DNA from 2 places in the Brachybacterium sp. ACRRE genome. Region 1 is predicted to be linked to the other one. Evidence: predicted binding sites of a transcription regulator. Region 1 holds the regulator's gene; the other holds the start of a gene.
What was found. The regulator LexA, encoded in region 1, represses DNA repair genes until DNA is damaged. The targets are predictions, from matches to a motif close to TCGAACANNTGTTCGA.
Positions count from the first base shown of each region.

Region 2: MHY49_RS00150 (HNH endonuclease signature motif containing protein) is a predicted target of LexA. The motif match lies at 2,561-2,576, and genes of this name have one in related genera.

Region 1 is NZ_JAKRMO010000018.1:5,972-14,947, forward strand. It holds gene MHY49_RS07310 (AAA family ATPase) at 1-1,297, shown strand, start outside; gene nrdR (transcriptional regulator NrdR) at 1,484-1,957, opposite strand; gene MHY49_RS07320 (LysM peptidoglycan-binding domain-containing protein) at 2,048-2,419, opposite strand; gene lexA (transcriptional repressor LexA) at 2,599-3,279, shown strand; gene MHY49_RS07330 (ATP-dependent DNA helicase) at 3,301-5,271, opposite strand; gene hflX (GTPase HflX) at 5,450-6,982, opposite strand; gene MHY49_RS07340 (methyltransferase) at 7,152-7,769, shown strand; gene dapF (diaminopimelate epimerase) at 7,908-8,816, opposite strand; gene miaA (tRNA (adenosine(37)-N6)-dimethylallyltransferase MiaA) at 8,827-8,976, opposite strand, start outside.
Region 2 is NZ_JAKRMO010000001.1:22,448-31,423, reverse strand. It holds gene MHY49_RS00155 (LysR family transcriptional regulator) at 1-644, shown strand, start outside; gene MHY49_RS00150 (HNH endonuclease signature motif containing protein) at 881-2,497, opposite strand; gene MHY49_RS00145 (hypothetical protein) at 2,734-3,138, shown strand; gene MHY49_RS00140 (hypothetical protein) at 3,203-3,721, shown strand; gene MHY49_RS00135 (hypothetical protein) at 3,733-4,173, shown strand; gene MHY49_RS00130 (GNAT family N-acetyltransferase) at 4,118-4,756, opposite strand; gene ligA (NAD-dependent DNA ligase LigA) at 4,846-7,350, shown strand; gene MHY49_RS00120 (chromosome condensation regulator) at 7,355-8,245, shown strand; gene MHY49_RS00115 (dihydrodipicolinate synthase family protein) at 8,227-8,976, shown strand, end outside.

The sequences.
Region 1 (8,976 bases):
GGCCGAAGCCCGCCGCGAGGCCCGCTCGACGCACAAGCCGCACAACGCCGCGCGCGCCGTGTTCGTGCGCGCGGCGTTGGACCGACTGGTCCAGCAGTACGAGGCGGAGCTCTCCCGCCGCGGGACCACGGTGATCCCGGAGGACAGACCGGGATACCTCGACGACCTGCGTCGTGACCCGGAGGTGCGCCGCGCGCTGAACCTGGCGTGGCTGCCGTACACCCCGGAGTCGTTCCTGAGGGTCCTGTTCGCGCATCCCGAGCGGCTGCGCGCGGCCGCGCCGCGCTCCATCGCCGGCGCGGATCTCGACCTCCTCGTGCGCCCGAAGGACGCCCCGTGGACGATCGAGGACGTGCCCCTGCTCGACGAGGTCGCGGAGCTGCTGGGCGAGGACGACCAGGTCCAGCAGGCGGACGCCGAGCGCTCCCGCCGACGCCGCGAGGCCGATCTCGATTATGCGCGCGAGGTCATCGAGAACATCGACACCTCGGGGATCGTGCGCGACGAGGACCTCGCGGACCGCATGGACCGGGCGTCCGACGGCCGCACGCTCGCCGAGCGGGCCGCGGAGGACCGCAGCTGGACCTACGGGCACGTGGTCGTGGACGAGGCGCAGGAGCTCTCGGCGATGATGTGGCGCACGCTCATGCGCCGCTGCCCCTCGAAGTCGTTCACGATCGTCGGCGACGTCGCGCAGACCTCGTCGTCGGCGGGGACCTCCTCGTGGGAGCGCGCGCTCGCCCCCTACGTCGAGGATCGTCTCGAGGTCGAGCCGCTGAGCGTCAACTACCGCACGCCGCGTCGCATCATGGACGTGGCGCAGGCCGTGGCCGAGTCCCGCGACCTCCCGATCACCGAGGTCACCTCGGTGCGCGAGGGCGACTGGCCGGTGCTGCTGCACTCGGCCGACGAAGCGGGACTGCCGGACGCCGTGGCCGACGCCGTCGCCGCGCAGCAGGCCGAGGCGATCGGGCGCCTCGTCGTCCTCACTCCGGGACGGCTGCTCGATGGCGTGGTGCGCGCGCTGAGGGCACGGGACGGACTGGGCCGCATCGGCACCGGGAGCCGCGGCATCGACGACCCGATCGCCGTGATGACCCCGCAGGACGCCAAGGGTCTCGAGTTCGACGGGGTGGTCCTCGTGGAGCCCTCGGAGATCCTCGCCGATTCCGAGGGCGGCGCCGGCGACCTCTATGTCGCGATGACCCGTGCGACCCAGCGCCTGGACGTGGTGCACGCTCGGGAGCTCCCGGCGGGTCTCACCGGCGCCGCGGTCGATTCCTCACCCCGGACATGAGAAGACCGGCGGCCGTGGCTTCCCCTCCACGACCGCCGGTCGGCGGCGCGCCCGCTGGGCGCACCCTGAACATCTTAAGGGCATGACGGCCGTGCTTCGGACCGTTTTCCACCGATCGACACGGATCCCCCACGATTCCCGCGGCTCGAAGGCCTCGTATCGAGGGCCGACGGGCCGCTCCGCGACTCAGGACGCCGCGCCTCCGCTGCCGGCGGACGCGTCCTGACGCAGCTCCGAGATCGCGGACTCGAAGTCGTCGAGGGAATCGAAGTCCTGGTAGACGCTCGCGAACCGGAGGTACGCGACGACGTCGAGCTCGCGCAGGGGCTGGAGGATCGCGAGGCCCACGGCGTGGGCGTCGACTTCGGCCTGGCCGCTCTGGCGGATGGTCTCCTCGACGCGCTGGGCGAGGACGGCCAGCTGATCGTCGCTGACCGGACGACCCTGGCAGGCCTTGCGCACTCCGGAGATCACCTTGGAGCGGCTGAACGCCTCGCTCACTCCCGAGCGCTTGACGACCGAGAGGGATGCCGTCTCGATCGTGGAGAAGCGCCGCGAGCAGTTCGGGCACTGGCGGCGACGCCGGATCGAGGCGCCGTCGTCGGCAGTGCGCGAGTCGACGACGCGCGAATCGGGGTGGCGACAGAACGGGCAGTGCACGTCCTCCAGCCTACCGGGCGCACCGCGGGGCGGAGAGCGGACCCATGAGGCTCCCGTCGCACTGCCCCGGACGGATCAGGGGGCGCCGACTCAGGCGGCGTCGACGCTGCCCTCGGGGAGCTCGAGCGACTGCCCCTCGGTGATGCGGGGGCTCGAGAGGCCGTTGAGCGAACGCATCTCGCGCACGAAGTCCTGCGGGTCCTCCCCGGCGGGCGCGTACTGCTCGGCGTAGTCGCTGAGAGTGTCCCCCGCCTGCACGGTCACGGTGACCGGCTCCTGCGGATCGCCCGCGAAGGCGGAGGGGACGCCGAGGACGAGGACGCCCAGCAGGGCGACGAGGATCCCCGCGAGGAACGCGATGGCGGCCAGCAGGACGCGACCGCGACGGGTGAGCTGCAGTCGAACACCCTTGCGAGCAGAGGCCTGCTCGGCGTGGGCCGAAGAGGTGGGGAGGGGAAGCATGGTGGCCATTGTCCGAACTCCTGTTCGATCGAATACGTGTACGACTGTAGGCCCGTCGTGCGCGACACGCAAGACCTTCCTCGAACACATGTTTGGAATCAAGCCGCCCGACGCCTAGGCTGAGCGACGAGTCCCACTGAATCGCAGGGGTGGGACAGACGAAGCGAGGAGCCGCGCAGATGACCCCGACGACCTCTGGTCCCGACCTGACCGACGACGGCCTCACCGCGCGCCAGCGACGGATCCTCGAGACGATCACCGCCGCCATCGAGCGTCACGGCTACCCGCCGACCATGCGCGAGATCGGTGATGCCGTCGGCCTCACCTCCCCCTCCTCCGTCTCCCATCAGCTCCAGGCGCTCGAGCGCAAGGGCTTCCTGCGCCGCGATCCGAAGCGCCCGCGCGCGCTCGAGGTGGTGCTGCCCGATGACGCCGACGAGCCGACCCTCGCGCCCGTCGAGGCGATCGGCGCCGCCGCGGCCTCCGCATCGGTGAGCGTGCCGCTCGTCGGCCGGATCGCCGCCGGCATCCCGATCACCGCCGAGGAGCAGGTGGAGGACGTCTTCACCCTCCCCCAGCAGCTCGTGGGCGACGGGGAGCTGTTCCTGCTGCAGGTCGTCGGGGACTCGATGGTCGACGCCGCGATCTGCGACGGCGACTGGGTCGTCGTGCGCTCGCAGCCGGTCGCGCAGAAGGGCGAGATCGTGGCGGCGATGATCGACGGGGAGGCGACGGTCAAGACCTTCGCCCAGAGCGACGGCCACGTCTGGCTGATGCCGCACAACCCCGCGTTCGCCCCGATCCTGGGCGACCACGCCGAGATCCTCGGCAAGGTCGTGGCGGTGCTGCGCGCCGTCTGACGTGGGCTCAGCGCGCCGCGCTCACTCCCCCGCGCGGGCCAGTCGTCCGAGGGCGGCGAGGGCGACCTCGGGATCCTGCGTGGGCCACAGCGGCGGCATCGCCTCGCGCAGCACGGCTCCGTAGCGCTTGGTGCGCAGGCGCGGGTCGAGGACCGCGACCATGCCGCGGTCCTCGTGCGAGCGGATCAGTCGCCCGGCCCCCTGCGCGAGCAGCAGCGAGGCGTGGCGCACCGAGACCTGCATGAACCCGCTGCCGCCCTCCGCGTCCGCCCGCTCGGAGCGCGCGGAGGTCAGCGGATCGTCGGGACGCGGGAACGGCAGGCGGTCGATGGTCACCAGGCGGCAGGTGCGTCCCTGGACGTCCACGCCCTGCCACAGCCCGATGGTCCCGAACAGGCTCGCGGTGTCGTCGCCGCGGAACTGCTCGACGAGCCGGGGCAGGGAGTCCTCCCCCTGCAGGCCGATCGGCAGGTCGAGCCGCGCGCGCACATGCTCGGCGGCGGCCTCCGCTCCTCGCCGCGAGGAGAACAGGCAGAGCGCCCCGCCGTGCGAGGCCTCGACGAGCTCGGTGAGGTGGTCGAGCATCGCGAGCGACGGGCCCTCTCGGCCGGGCGCGGGCAGGTGGGAGGCGACGTAGAGGATCCCCTGGCGGCGATAGTCGAAGGGGCTGCCCACGTCGATCCCCGCCCACGCGCTGCGGTCCTCGAGCGGGGGGACGTCCTCGGCGTCCATGCGTCGGCGCGAGCCCAGTCCGATGGCGCGGGCGGGCGGCTCGAAGCGTCCGCCCAGGGCGAGCGTCGCGGAGGTGAGCACGGCGGTGGTGTCCTCGAGGATGCGTCCGCGCATGGCGCCCGCGACGTCGAGCGGGGCGACCTGGAGGCTCGAGCGGCCGGTGCGCTCGGAGTGGGAGACCGAGACGACGTCGTCCTCGTCGGGCGCGGTGAGGCGCTCGCAGACATCGACGATCTCCTGCAGGTTCGCGCGCACCGCCTTGCGGGCGCCGGCCGCGGTCGGTGCGTCGCCGCCCGCGTCCTTGGCGTCGGCGTGCGCGCCGCGCGCCTCCGTGCGCAGGTGCGTGAGGGCGTCGGCGGCGGCTGTGGGCAGGGCGCCCATGACGCGTCCGTCGGGCAGCTCGGGCAGGACCGTGTTCAGCTCCTCGCCGGCGTCGTCGAGCGCGGTCGCGGCGACGCCGAGACCGCGCAGCTCGCGCACGGCTCCGCGCACCATGCCCACGGTCAGCTGGTCGGTGACGGCGCTCGTCACGCGAGCGGTGAGCTCGTGCGCCTCGTCGAAGACCACGGCGTCGTGGTCGGGGATGATGCCGTGGTTGTCGAAGGAGTCGATCGCGAGCAGCGCGTGATTGGTGACCACGAGGTCGACCTCGCGGGCGACGGCGCGGTTGCGCTCGGCGAAGCACTGGTCCACGAGCGGGCAGTGCCCTCCCAGGCACTGCGAACCGGTCACCGAGACCTGGTGCCAGGCGCGGTCGGAGACGGGCATGTCCAGATCGTCGCGGTCGCCGGTGTCGGTGAGCGCAGACCACTCGCGCAGCCGCTTCACCTGATCCCCGAGGCGTTCGGAGGAGCCGCTCGCGGGATCGGCGGCGGTCTGGGAGAAGAGCGCCCCGGGGTCGATGTCGCTCGGGTAGCCGCCGTCGATCTTGTGCAGGCACAGGTAGTTCCCGCGCCCCTTGAGCAGGGAGAAGGTGGGGGTGCGCGGGAGGTGCGGGGCGAGCGCCTCGACGATGCGCGGGAGGTCCTTGCGCACGATCTGCGACTGCAGGGCGATGGTCGCCGTGGAGATCACGACGGGCCGTCCCGTCACGACCGCGTGGCGCAGTGCGGGCACGAGGTACGCGAGCGATTTGCCCGTGCCGGTGCCGGCCTGGACCAGCAGGTGACGCTGCCCCTCGAGGGCCGTGTCGACCGCATTCGCCATCCGGGTCTGGCCCTCGCGGCGCGTCCCCTCGAGGCCCGCCACGGCGGCGTCCATGAGCACGTCGAGATCGGCGATCGGCGACGCGGAGGCTTCACGGGCGGCAGGCACCGGCCCACCCTAGCCGCGGGCCGTGCGCGCATCGCCGAGGCGCGTCGGGGCCCGCGGAGGTGACGCGTCACGTCGGCCGGGGAGGGGCCGATGTCCTCGGGAGCGGCCCCGCTGGCGCAGCGCCTCAGGCGTCGACGAGCGACCGGATCTCCGCGGCGAGCGCGGAGTCGACCCGCGCGTGCAGGCGCGTGCCCTCGGGCAGGTGCTCCTCGCCGAGGATCTCGCCGGTCGAGTGGGCGCGCGAGACGAGGTCGCCGCGCGTGTACGGCACGACCGTGTCGATCTCGACGGCCGGCCGCGGGAGGCGCTCGGCGATGAGGTCGCGCAGTTCGTCGACCCCCTCGCCCGTGCGCGCGGAGACCACGGCGGACTCCCCCGCCAGGCTGCGCAGGCGCGCGATCGTCTCGGGCGACGCGATGTCGGCCTTGTTCAGCACGATGATCTCGGGGACGTCGAAGCCGTCGATGTCGGCGAGCACACCGCGCACCGCCCGGATCTGGCCCTCGGGATCGGGATGCGAGGCATCCACCACGTGGAGCAGCAGGTCGGCGTCGCCGACCTCCTCGAGGGTCGAGCGGAACGCCTCGACGAGCTCCGTGGGCAGGTGTCGCACGAAGCCCACGGTGTCGGCGTAGGTGAACTCGCGGCCGTCGGGCGTCTGGGCCCGTCGGACCGTCGGGTCCAGGGTCGCGAACAGGGCGTTCTCCACGAGGACGCCGGCGCTCGTGAGCCGGTTCAGCAGCGAGGACTTCCCGGCGTTCGTGTAGCCGGCGATCGCGACGGCGGGTACCTCGCGGCGGTGGCGGTCGGCGCGCTTGGCCTCGCGGCTCGGGGCCATGTCCCTGATCTCGCGGCGCAGCTTGGACATCCGCGTGCGGATGCGACGGCGGTCCAGCTCGATCTTCGTCTCGCCGGGTCCGCGCGAGCCCATGCCGGCGCCGCCCGCGGCGACGCGCCCGCCGGCCTGACGGGACATGGACTCGCCCCAGCCGCGCAGGCGCGGCAGCAGGTACTCGAGCTGCGCGAGCTCGACCTGCGCCTTGCCCTCGCGGGACTTGGCGTGCTGGGCGAAGATGTCCAGGATCAGCGCGGTGCGGTCGACGACCTTGACCTTGACGATGTCCTCGAGGGCGCGGCGCTGGCTGGGCGCGAGCTCGCCGTCGGCCACGACGGTGTCCGCACCGGTCTCGGCGACGATCTCGGCGAGCTCCGCGGCCTTGCCCTTGCCCAGGAAGGTCGCGGGGTCGGGGTGCTGGCGGCGCTGCATGACGCCGTCGAGCACCTCGGAGCCGGCGGTCTCGGCGAGCGCGGCGAGCTCCCGCAGGCTGTTCTCGGCGTCATCGGAGTTGCCGGAGGTGTAGATGCCGGCGAGGACCACGCGCTCGAGGCGCAGCTGGCGGTACTCGACCTCGGTGACGTCCTCGATGTCCGTGCGGATGCCCGCGACGCGGCGCAGGGCGCGGCGGTCGGCGAGGTCGAGCTGCTCGCCGTCGGTGTCCGAGGCGTAGGTGACGGCGGAGACGGAGGCGTCGCCGCGCGCGAGGATCCGACGGGTCAGGGGGTCGCTGCTCGTGCGCTCGTCCGCTCCGGCGGCCTCCTCGCCGCCGTGCTCCTGCGCGGGGGCGTTCTCGGAGTCCGGGTGAAAAGCGATCGGCACGGTTGCGGCCTTCTTCCTGTGGGGTGCGTCGGGCGGGTGCTGCGGGGATCCGCCGCGGGCGGATCGTGAGCATCAAGAATCCCACGGTCCGGCGCGCGGGGCGAGAGATTTATGCCCAGGGCGCATCGGCCGACGGGGTCCCGGCGCGCCGGATGCGTACGCTGTGTCCGTGTCCGAGCACTACTTCTCCCCCACCAGCGCGACCGACGCCTCCCGCCTGCCGCTGACTGCGCGGCTCGCGGGCGCCGAGAGGGACCTCGTCACCTCCCGCGCGGTGTTCTCCTCACGCGGGCTGGACAAGGCGACCGCGGTGCTCCTGGACCGTCTGGACACGCTCGCCCCGGTGCCGTCCGGGGCGCGGATGCTGGATCTGGGCTGCGGGTGGGGACCGATCGCGCTCAGCGCCGCGCTGCTCCATCCGGACGCGGAGGTCTGGGCTGTCGACGTCTCCGAGCGCGCCCGCGAGATCACCGCGGAGAACGCCGAGCGGCTGGGCCTGCGGGTGCACGTCGCCGCACCCGACGACGTCCCCTCCGACCTGCTGTTCGACACCATCTGGTCGAACCCGCCCATCCGGATCGGCAAGCAGGAGCTGCACGATCTCCTGCTGCGCTGGTGCGGACGCCTCTCCGCGCAGGGCACCGCCGGCCTCGTGGTCGGCAAGAACCTCGGCGCGGATCCCCTGGCCGCATGGCTGGACGACCGGCTGCCGGGGCGCACGGTGCAGAAGGTCGCGAGCGCGAAGGGCTTCCGGATCCTCGAGGTCGGACCTCTCGCGGAATCCTGAGCGCGCCCCTCCCGGGGCAGGCGAGCACGGCGCGCGATCCGACGTGATCCGATCTGCGGAGCGTGAGCCGCGCGGCATCCGATCGAGCGATCGGGGGCCGGCCGGACGATCGGCGGCCGATCGTCCCCTCCGGACCGGTCAGGCGTGCGGGAGCGCGGTCTCCCCGTCGGCCACGAGCTGCGCGGGGCCGGCGAGGGTGACCTGGCCGTCCTCGGCGCGGGCGACCTCGAGGGTCCCGCCGGGCACGTCGACCCGCCAGGGTCCGCTGCCGCCGTCCCCGGCCCAGAGGGCGGAGACCACGCCGACGGCCGCCGCGCCCGTCCCGCAGGACTGGGTCTCGCCGACGCCCCGCTCGAAGACGCGCATCGCCACGTGCGCGGGACCGCGGCGGACGACGAACTCGATGTTCGCCCCGTGCTCGGGCTCGGGGTCGAGGCCCGGGCGGACGGTCAGATCGAGATCCTCGAGGACCAGGTCCTCGGGCAGCTCGACGACCGCATGGGGATTGCCCATGTCCGCGTCCCACGCGGGCAGCTCTCGCCCGGCGATGCGCACCGTGCGGGCGGGCCCGTCGGACACGTCGGCGGGGCCCATGCCCACGCGCACCTGCCAGGGGTCGCCCGGGGCCGGCGGATCCGCGAGGACCTCGAGGCGGCGCACGCCGGAGCGGGTCCAGATGTCCAGGGGCGCCTCGCCCCCCGGCAGTCGCCCGGCGCGCGAGAGGAAGGCGGCGAACACGCGCACGCCGTTCCCGCACATCTCGGCGATCGAGCCGTCGGCGTTCCGGTAGTCCATGAACCATTCGGGGGCGTCGGCGGGGGCGTCGATGCCGGCGGCGCGGGTGCGCACCACGCGGATCACGCCGTCGCCGCCGATGCCGCCGCGGCGGTCCGCGAGCGCCGCGACCACGGAGGCGTCGAGCGCGAGAGCGCCGTCCGGGTCGTCGAGGACCACGAAGTCGTTGCGGGTGCCGTGCCCCTTGGTGAAGCGCAGCGCAAGGGGCGCGGAGGCGGTGGCCGCGGAGGACTCGTCACGGTGTGTCGGCATGCCCGGAAGCCTACGCGCGCACCTCCGCGCGATGCGCGGCGACGAGGTCCAGCGCACGTGCGAGGAGATCGTCGGAGGACGCCGGCAACCAGGCCACGCGCTCGTCGCGCCGGAACCAGGTGTCCTGCTTGCGCACCAGGCGCCGGGTACCGGCGACCGT
Region 2 (8,976 bases), on a different contig from region 1:
CGGCCGCGGGCGCCGGACGGATCCGCATCCTCGCCTCGCAGACGATCGCCGAGCACCTGATGCCCACGTTCCTCGCCGCCCTCGCCGCGGACCAGCCGGGTGTGCCGGTCTCCTTCGAGGTCGAGAACACGGCCGGGGTGATCGCCGCGCTCCGGCGCGGCCGCGGGGATCTCGGGTTCGTGGAGGGCCTCGAGGTGCCGCACGAGCTCACCACGCTCGAGGTCGCGCGGGACCGGCTGGTCGCCGTGGTCGCTCCGAGGCATCCGTGGGCGCTGGATCGGGACGTGCTCGAGCACGGGATCGACGCGGACCTGCTCGCGCGCACACCGCTGGTGGTGCGCGAGGAGGGTTCGGGGACGCGAGACGTGCTCACCCGGGCGCTCGCGCCGCGAGAGGTCGCGGCGCCCGCGCTCGAGCTGCACTCGAACGCCGCGGTGCGCACCGCCGTGGCGGGCGGCGCGGGCTGCGCCCTGCTGAGCCGGCTGGTGGTCGCGGGGGATCTGCGCGAGGGGCGTCTCGTAGAGGTGCCGGTGCGGGGCGTCGCGTTGGAGCGCTCGCTGCGAGCCGTGTGGTCGGGCGTGAGGCCGGGGCGGCTCGAGGGCGCGCTCCAGGCACTGATCGCCGACGGGGCTGAGCGCGAGTGACGCGCGTCGAGCGTGGACGGCATAAGACGTGCGTGCGATTCGTGCACCGAGCGTGTGAGGTGCAGGCCGAGGACACACGTGCCTCGGGCACGACTCGTACCCGGCGCGCATGCCTTCGCCGACGAATCAGCGGGTGCAGCGCGACCGGGTGCGGTCGGTGAGATGCCGGTGGTGCGGTGACCGGGTGATGGGGCGCAGCCGGTCGGATGAGGGGCTGTGCCTCGGGTGCCGTCGGATCAGAACGGTGGAGGCGGCGAGGGGGCCCGTGGTTCCGCGGGCGGTGGGTCCGCCGGCGGCAGAGAGCCGAACCCGGTGGGCGGGTCAGCACCTGGCGGGTGATCGGTGAGCGACGGGAGCCCGTCACGCGCCCGCCGATGCTTGGCGCGGGCGTCGCACAGCTGATCCCAGGCCTCTTCGAGATCGGCGACGGTCTCGGCCGTGGCCATGTCCGCGTTGTCCTCGAGGAAGACGCGGAACCTGTCCGCCACGTCCCAGAGCGTGCCTCGTCGGCCGCTGGGGGAGTCCTCGGGCCCGATGCGCACGGGGTCGATGAGTCCCTCGGTCTTCATCGCGTGGTGCTGCCAGCACAGCATGTGCAGGTTGTCGACCGAGGTCGCGCCGCCGCTCGCGGGGTCCTCGTGGTCGTACTCGACGATGTGGTCGGCCTCGGTGGCCGTGGTCGCCGGGCGCGTGCATCCGGGCAGGCCGCACGTGGTCATGCGATCGCACAGGTGCTCGAGCATGGCCTGCGTGGGGCGGTAGCGGTCTGCGGGCAGCGGAAGGAACTCGCCGCTGCTGGGATCGGTGAGGATCCGCACCCAGTCCTCCTGGGCGGCGGCGATGTCACGGGCCATGTCCGCCGGGATGGGGATGCGCCCGTCGAGGATGCCGGGGGCGTTGTCCTGGCCGAGCATCGTCATCATCGGCACCAGCACGCCGAGCCGGAAGCGCTCCGCAGGCACGTGCACACCTTGGGTGTCGGGTGTGGTGAGGGTGGTGAGGAGATAGCGGATGTGACCGAGGGAGAGGGGCATGCCGGTGGAGAGGACCTCGCCCTCGGGATCCCATGGGATCGGAGAACCGTCCTCGAGGGCGTGGCGCTGTGCCTGCTGGACCGCGCGGGCGCTCGCGTCCAGGCGGCGAGCGAAGGAGACGACTTCGTGCGCCGGTCCCTGGACTTCGATGCGGGCGATCCCCGGGGTGTCGTCCGGGAGGAGTTCGACGCGCCGTCGGTTCTCGGGCGCGAGATGCGGTGGCAGCTCGCGCCGGGAGAGCAGCCGGGCGATCACCGAGCTCAGGCTGCGCGTGAACTGCTCGGGCGCGATGCCGGCGTCCCAGAAGCGCACGGTGAGGTCGACGACCGCCATCTCGTCGTCCGTGAGGCCGCTGGTGCGGGAGAGGAGTTCGCTGAACCAGGACGCCGGGAAGGCGCCCGTCTCGAGGAGGGCAAGCACGTGGGGGAGGAGATCGACGGCGCGGTGGGCATCGCGGATGCGGCGCTGCGCCGCATCGATGGTGCAGCGCAGAGCGGTCGCGACCGCGAGGTCGGCGACGCGGACCCTGTCGCGATCCGCATCCGGGAGATGGCGGCCCTCCCATGCCGGTGCGAGGAGGAGCAGGGAGCGCGCCAGCTCGCGAGCTTCGTGGACGCCCTGGTCCCACGTCGTGTGCACCAGTTCGTCGACCTCGAGGGTGGGGCTGACCTGGACGTGGCGGGAGGCGTTCTCCCGGTTCACCGGGGTCCTGGTCCGTGCCGAGAGGAGCGGCTCGAGCACGACGGCGTCGCCCCGGGACTCGGACCCGAAGAAATCGGCGCCGCCTAGAATCCCCTGGTGAGTGCCAGGGTGTGTCATGGTCATCATGCTCACCCCCTCGTGGTCATGAGTGCTGTGGCCACCCTCTCTCGGGACCCACGATCGAACGGTCGTTCGATGGCTCGAGTCTAGTCGGACATCGCATCGAAAACCAGTACGAATCAGACACTGTGGAGAACTCTGCGGCGACGGGGTGGTGGGGGCGCGGGAATGTCGGGCCGCGGTGATGCAGATGGACGAGGCCCTCGGGCGGTGTCCGGTTACGCTTCGGAACCGTGCGCACCGCTCTCCTCGCCGTCCTCTTCGCAGTCGCCGCTCTGGCGTTCGGGATGGGAGCCATCGTGGCGTTCACGACGAACGATGAGAACGGCAGGGCCGATCCCGTCGAGGTCCATGCCACGGTGACGGCGTCGAGCCGCGGCGGCAGGGGGAGTGCCGCGTCCGCACAGTTCCGAACGGATGAGGGCGTCGAGGGCACCATCAGCGGTTCAGCCGATGTCGGCGAGCACATCACCGTCTATCGGTACGGGTCCGGGGAGTACGGATGGAAGGCCCGCCCCGGCGCGGAGCCCCTGTGGTTCGCGGTCGGTGCGGGCGTGCTGTCGCTGTCCATGGTCGTCATCGGTGCCGATCAGGTCCGCAGGAGCATGCGGAGGTCGAGGCGGCACCGGAGTCGCTGACGTCGTCGGTCCCGCCGCCGAGCGGGCCATGTGCGCCGGCGCCGCATCCGCTACGCTCCGATCCGTGCGCACCGCCTTCCTCATCGTCACCTTCACGGTGTGCGTGGCGATGTTCGGCCTGATCGGCCTCATGGCCCTGTCCGAACAGGCCGAGGACGATGCCGTCCCCGTCGTCGAGGTCCATGGAACCGTCACGGGCACGACCTCGCGTCCTGCCCCCGGCCGCGGGGGCGGATCGATCCCCATCGCGCGCTTCCGCACGGATGACGGCGAGAGCGGCGCCGTCGAGGGGAGGACGTCGACCGTCGGGGAGCGGATCACCGTCTACCGCTACGGCTCCGGCGACTACGAGTGGAAGTCGACGCAGTCGTGGTTCATCCGCTGGATCTCCGTGCCGATGTTCGCGTTGGCAGCGGTGGTGGCGGTGGCGGGCGCGACCCAGGTGCGCGGGAGCATCGGAGCGTCCCGCGCGCGCCGGCGGCGCCGCAGCGCGCCGCATCTCAGGGCCGCAGCCGCCGAGGAGGAGAGCTCGAGCCCCCGGCGGCGGGATTCTCGGCGCGGCCGGCACCGAGCGGCCCGCTAGGCTTCGAGCTCGTGCGCACCGCCCTCTCGATCCTCACCCTGTGCGTCGCCGGGGGATTCCTCGTGCTTGTCGCCGTGCTCGCGATGCAGCAGCAGTCGACCGATCGCGCGACGCCGACGGCCACGTTGCACGTGGAGGTCACCGCGGTCCATCCCGGGAACGGAGGACGGTTCGGACACGACCCGCAGGTCTCGTTCCTCGATCCGGACGGCCGGGAGCAGACCATCCCGGCGAAGGGGCCGGCGAAGAAGGCCCAGGTCGGCGAGGAGATCACCGTCTACCGCTCCGGCTCGGGCTTCTACCGGAGCACCGAGAAGGATTCGGCCTCGGGTCGCTGGCTGCCCTGGAGCGTGCTGGCGCTGACCGCGGGCGTCATCGGCGTCGGCGGGTACGGGATCAGGAAGAAGGCGAGGGCGGATCGCGCCGCACGGCGCGCAGATCCCGGAGCATGAGCACTCGTCGGCCGAGCCGCACGAGCCCCGCCTCGCGCTCGGCCGCGACGAGACCCCTCTGCAACGCGGTGTCGAGCGCACCGCCTGGCGCGTCGTCCTCGCTCACTCTGAACCCGCAGCGCACATAGAAGGGTGCGTTCCAGGGCACCTCGGCATACGTGCGCAGCGAGATGCGAGCATGCCCGCGCGCAGCGGCCCACGCGCACGCGGCCTCGACGAGGGAGCGGCCTATGCCTCGCCGTCCATGAGCGGGGAGCACGGCCAGCTGCTCGAGATGCGCCTCCGGCGGGTCCTCGTCCGAAGGGCGCTTCTCGACTTCGCGCACGTGCGCGAAGCCGACAACACTCTCGGTCGACGCCTCGCCGTGTCGCGTTCCGTCGGCCCGTGCCGTACCGTCGTCGACCACCGCGACCAGCACGATCCCCGGCTCCGCCGCCCGTGACGCGCCGCTCTGCGTGGAGTCCGGCCCGAAGGGCGCGGGCCCGAAGACGTCGGCGAAGAGCGCATCGCCCTCCGCCTCGATCGCCTCGAGCGAGTCGAGATCCTCGGCCGTGGCTTCGCGGAGCCTCACCAGGTCGTCCATGGCCGCACCATAGGAGCCCGTGCCCCGACGCGCCACGCCCTTTCCCGAGATGTCGATGAGTCGGCTCCGGACTTCGGACCGTCGGACCCATGGGGGAGAATGGACGGGTGAGTGGACACGACACCCCCGCAGATCCGACCTCGACCCCGGAGGACTCGACCGAGCGCGTCGAGGATCCCCGCGCCGCGCAGGAGCGCATCGCGGAGCTGACAGCGCAGATCGAGCAGGCGATCGAGGACTACTACGTCCACGACGCGCCCACGATGGCCGATGCGCAGTACGACGAGCTCGAGCGGGAGCTCAAGGAGCTCGAGGCGAAGAACCCGCAGCTCGCGAAGGCGGACTCGCCCACGCAGACCGTGCACGGCGACGTCGCGGCGGGCTTCGCGCCCGTCGAGCACCTCGAGCGGATGCTGAGCCTGGACAACGCGTTCAGCCTCGAGGAGGTCGACGCCTGGGCGGTCCGCGCCGGCGAGGGTCTGGGATCGGGCGCCGACGTCCAGTACCTGAGCGAGCTGAAGATCGACGGGCTCGCGATCGACCTGATCTACGAGGACGGTGTGCTGACCCGCGGCGTCACCCGCGGCGACGGCCGCGTCGGGGAGGACGTCACGGCGAACGTCCGCACGATCGACAACGTGCCCGATCGTCTGGACACCGACGATCCGCCCGCGGTGCTCGAGGTCAGGGGAGAGGTCTTCTACCCGACGGCCGCGTTCGAGGAGCTCAACGAGCAGCGGCGCGAGGCGGGGCTGCCGGAGTTCGCGAACCCGAGGAACACGGCGGCGGGCTCGCTGCGCCAGAAGGACCCGAGCGTGACGGCCTCGCGCGATCTCGCCGTCTACGTGCACGGGATCGGCGTGCACGAGGGCGTCACCCTCGCCTCGCAGTCCGAGGTGTACGAGCAGCTGAAGGCGTGGGGCCTGCCGACCTCCCCGCACTGGCGGGTGCTGGACGCGCTCGCCGACGTCCACGAGTTCATCGAGCACCACGGCGAGCACCGCCACGACGTCGAGCATGAGATCGACGGGATCGTGCTGAAGATCGACTCCTTCGCGCAGCAGCGCAGGCTGGGGTCGACCTCGCGCGCGCCGCGATGGGCCATCGCCTTCAAGTACCCGCCGGAGGAGGTCACCACGAAGCTCCTGGACATCCAGGTCAACGTGGGGCGGACCGGGCGCGTGACGCCCTTCGGCGTCATGGAGCCGGTGAAGGTCGCCGGGTCGACCGTGCAGATGGCGACGCTGCACAACCAGTTCGAGGTCGAGCGCAAGGGCGTGCTCATCGGCGACACCGTGGTGCTGCGCAAGGCCGGAGACGTGATCCCCGAGATCCTGGGGCCGGTCGAGGCGCTGCGCGACGGCAGCGAGCGCGCATTCGAGATGCCGAAGGAGTGTCCCGCCTGCGGCACGCCCATCGGCCCGATGAAGGAGGGCGACAAGGACTGGCGCTGCCCGAACACGAAGTCGTGCCCCAGCCAGGTCACGGGCCGCATCGAGCACGCCGCGTCGCGCGGCGCCTTCGACATCGAGTCCCTCGGGGAGGAGAGCGCGATCGCGCTCACGGACCCGGACAAGCGGCGGGCCGAGGCGCTCGCCGCCCTGCGCGGCGGCCACGTGGTCTACCTGCCGATCCGCTCGGCCGAGGACGCCGAGCTCGAGAACTTCGTCGTGCTCAAGAACGGGCAGGAGGTGCAGGGGGCCGACGGCGTGCCGCTGCTGCGGATCACACGCGAGGACGACCCTCTGCTGCCGGCGCTGCAGACGCCCGTGGTGACGACGGGGACGAACCTCTTCGACCTCACCGCCGAGGACCTGCGCGAGGTGTTCGTGTGGCAGCCCGAGCGGCGCGACGGGGAGGTGACGGGGGACTGGCGCGTGCAGCCGACGTTCTGGTCGCGGCCCACGTTCCGCCACTACAAGCGCGAGAACGCGTGGAAGCAGCAGAAGCCCTCGACCGTCCTGAAGAACACGGAGCTGCTGGCCGACGAGCTCGAGAAGGCCAGGTCCCAGCCGCTGTGGCGGGTGCTCGTCGCCCTCTCCGTCCGACACGTGGGGCCGACGGCCGCGCGCTCCCTGGCGACCGCCTACGGGTCCATGGACGCGATCCGCGAGGCCGACCTGGCGCAGCTCACCGAGACCGACGGCGTGGGCGGCATCATCGCCGAGAGCGTCCACGAGTGGTTCGACGTGGACTGGCACCGCGAGCTCGTCGAGGCGTGGGCGGCCTCCGGTGTGCGCATGGCCGACGACGTCGAGGAGGGCTTCGTGAAGACCCTCGAGGGGCTCACGGTCGTGGTCACCGGCGGCCTCGAGGACTTCACGCGCGACGGCGCCAAGGAGGCGATCATCTCCCGCGGCGGCAAGGCCTCCGGTTCGGTCTCCAAGAAGACGGACTTCGTGGTGGTGGGCGAGAACGCCGGATCCAAGGAGGACAAGGCCCGCGACCTCGGCCTCACCATCCTCGACGAGGCGGGGTTCAAGGACCTGCTGGAGAACGGTCCGGCGGACGACGGCTCGTCCGACGAGGAAGGGTCCGACGGCGCGGACGCCGAGGACTCCTCCGACGCCTCCGCAGCAGACCAGAAGGGGTGACCCCGTGACCGCGCCCCCGCGCGCGGCGCGCCGCGTCCTGGCCGCGGGGCCCCGGCACTCCCTCGGGCTCCGGGCCGACGGGACCGTGGTCACCGCCGGTCGGGACCCGTCGGGCGCCGAGCGCGTGCAGGACTGGACGGGCATCGTCTCGGTCGCGGTGGGGAGCGTCCACGTCGCCGCGAACACCGGCCGCGCGCACTCCGTCGCGCTCCGGTCGGACGGCACCGTCGCGGCGGTCGGATGGAACGCCCATGGCCAGTGCGAGGTCTCGGACTGGGGCGCCGTCTCGGCGATCGCCGCGGGCTGGCGCAGGACCGTGGGCGTGCGGGAGGACGGCACGGTGCTCGCCGTCGGACGCCGGGACGAGGGCGCGTGCGACGTGGGCGCATGGCGCGGCATCGTCGATGCCGCCTGCGGGGACTGGCACACGGTGGGCGTCAGGGTCGACGGCACCGCGCGGGCGACGGGCAACGATGTCAGGGGCCAGTGCGCCGTGGGCGGCTGGCACGACCTCGTCGCTGTCGACGCCGGCCACCTGCACACCGTGGGCCTGACCTCGACCGGCCACGTGCTCGTCGCTGGCGACACGGGCGATGGTCGGCACGCCGTCAGCGGGTGGACGGACATCGTCGCGATCTCCTCCGGCAGTCACCACGTCCTCGGACTGCGGGCCGACGGTCAGGTGCTGGTCACCGGGGACGGAACGCCGGGCCGGGCGGAGATCGAGACATGGGACGACGTCATCGCCCTCGCCGCCGGCCCGCAGCACTCCCTGGCGCTGCGCGCGGACGGCAGCGTGCTCGCGGCGGGGGATGATGCGTGGGGACAGATGGATGTGGGCCGCTGGCGACTGGCGCGACCTGGAGAGGGGACGACGTGGGCGACGACTGGCTGACCGGGGTGAGTGCCTTCCCCCTGACACCGCTGCGGGACGGTCGGGTCGATGAGGCGGCGTTGGCCGGCCTCGTGCACCGGCTCGTCGGGGCGGGCGTCGAGTCGATCGGCGTTCTCGGCTCCACGGGCGCGTACACGTACCTGACCAGGGAGCAGCGACGTCAGGTCGCGCGGATCGCCGCAGCGGAGAGCGACGGCGTCCCGGTGCTCGTGGGTGTGGGGCACTGCGCGAGCAGCGAGGTCGCGGCGCTCGCACAGGATGCGCAGCAGGCCGGGGCTCGTGGCGTCCTGCTCGCGCCCGTGGCCTATCAGCCCCTCACCGATGACGAGATCGTCGCGCTGTACGAAGACGCCGTGCGCGAGCTCTCGGTGCCGCTGGTCGTGTACGACAACCCGGCGACCACCCACGTCGAGCTCTCGCTCGAGACCTATGCGCGCGTGGCCTCGCTGCCCAGGGTGGCTGCGGTGAAGATCCCTCCGGTTCCGCTGGATGCGGCTGCTGCGCGGGCGCACCTGCAGCGGATCCGGGAGGCGGTGCCCGCGAACGTTCGGATCGGCGTGTCCGGGGACGGAGCGGGAGCCATCGGGCTGCTGGCGGGCTGCGACCTCTGGTTCTCCGCTCTCGCGGGAACACTGCCCGAGCACGTGCTCGCGATCGGTCGGGCGGCTCAGTCCGGCGACGCCGCGTTGGCGACCGCACTCTCGGACCGTCTGCAGGGACTCTGGGATCTC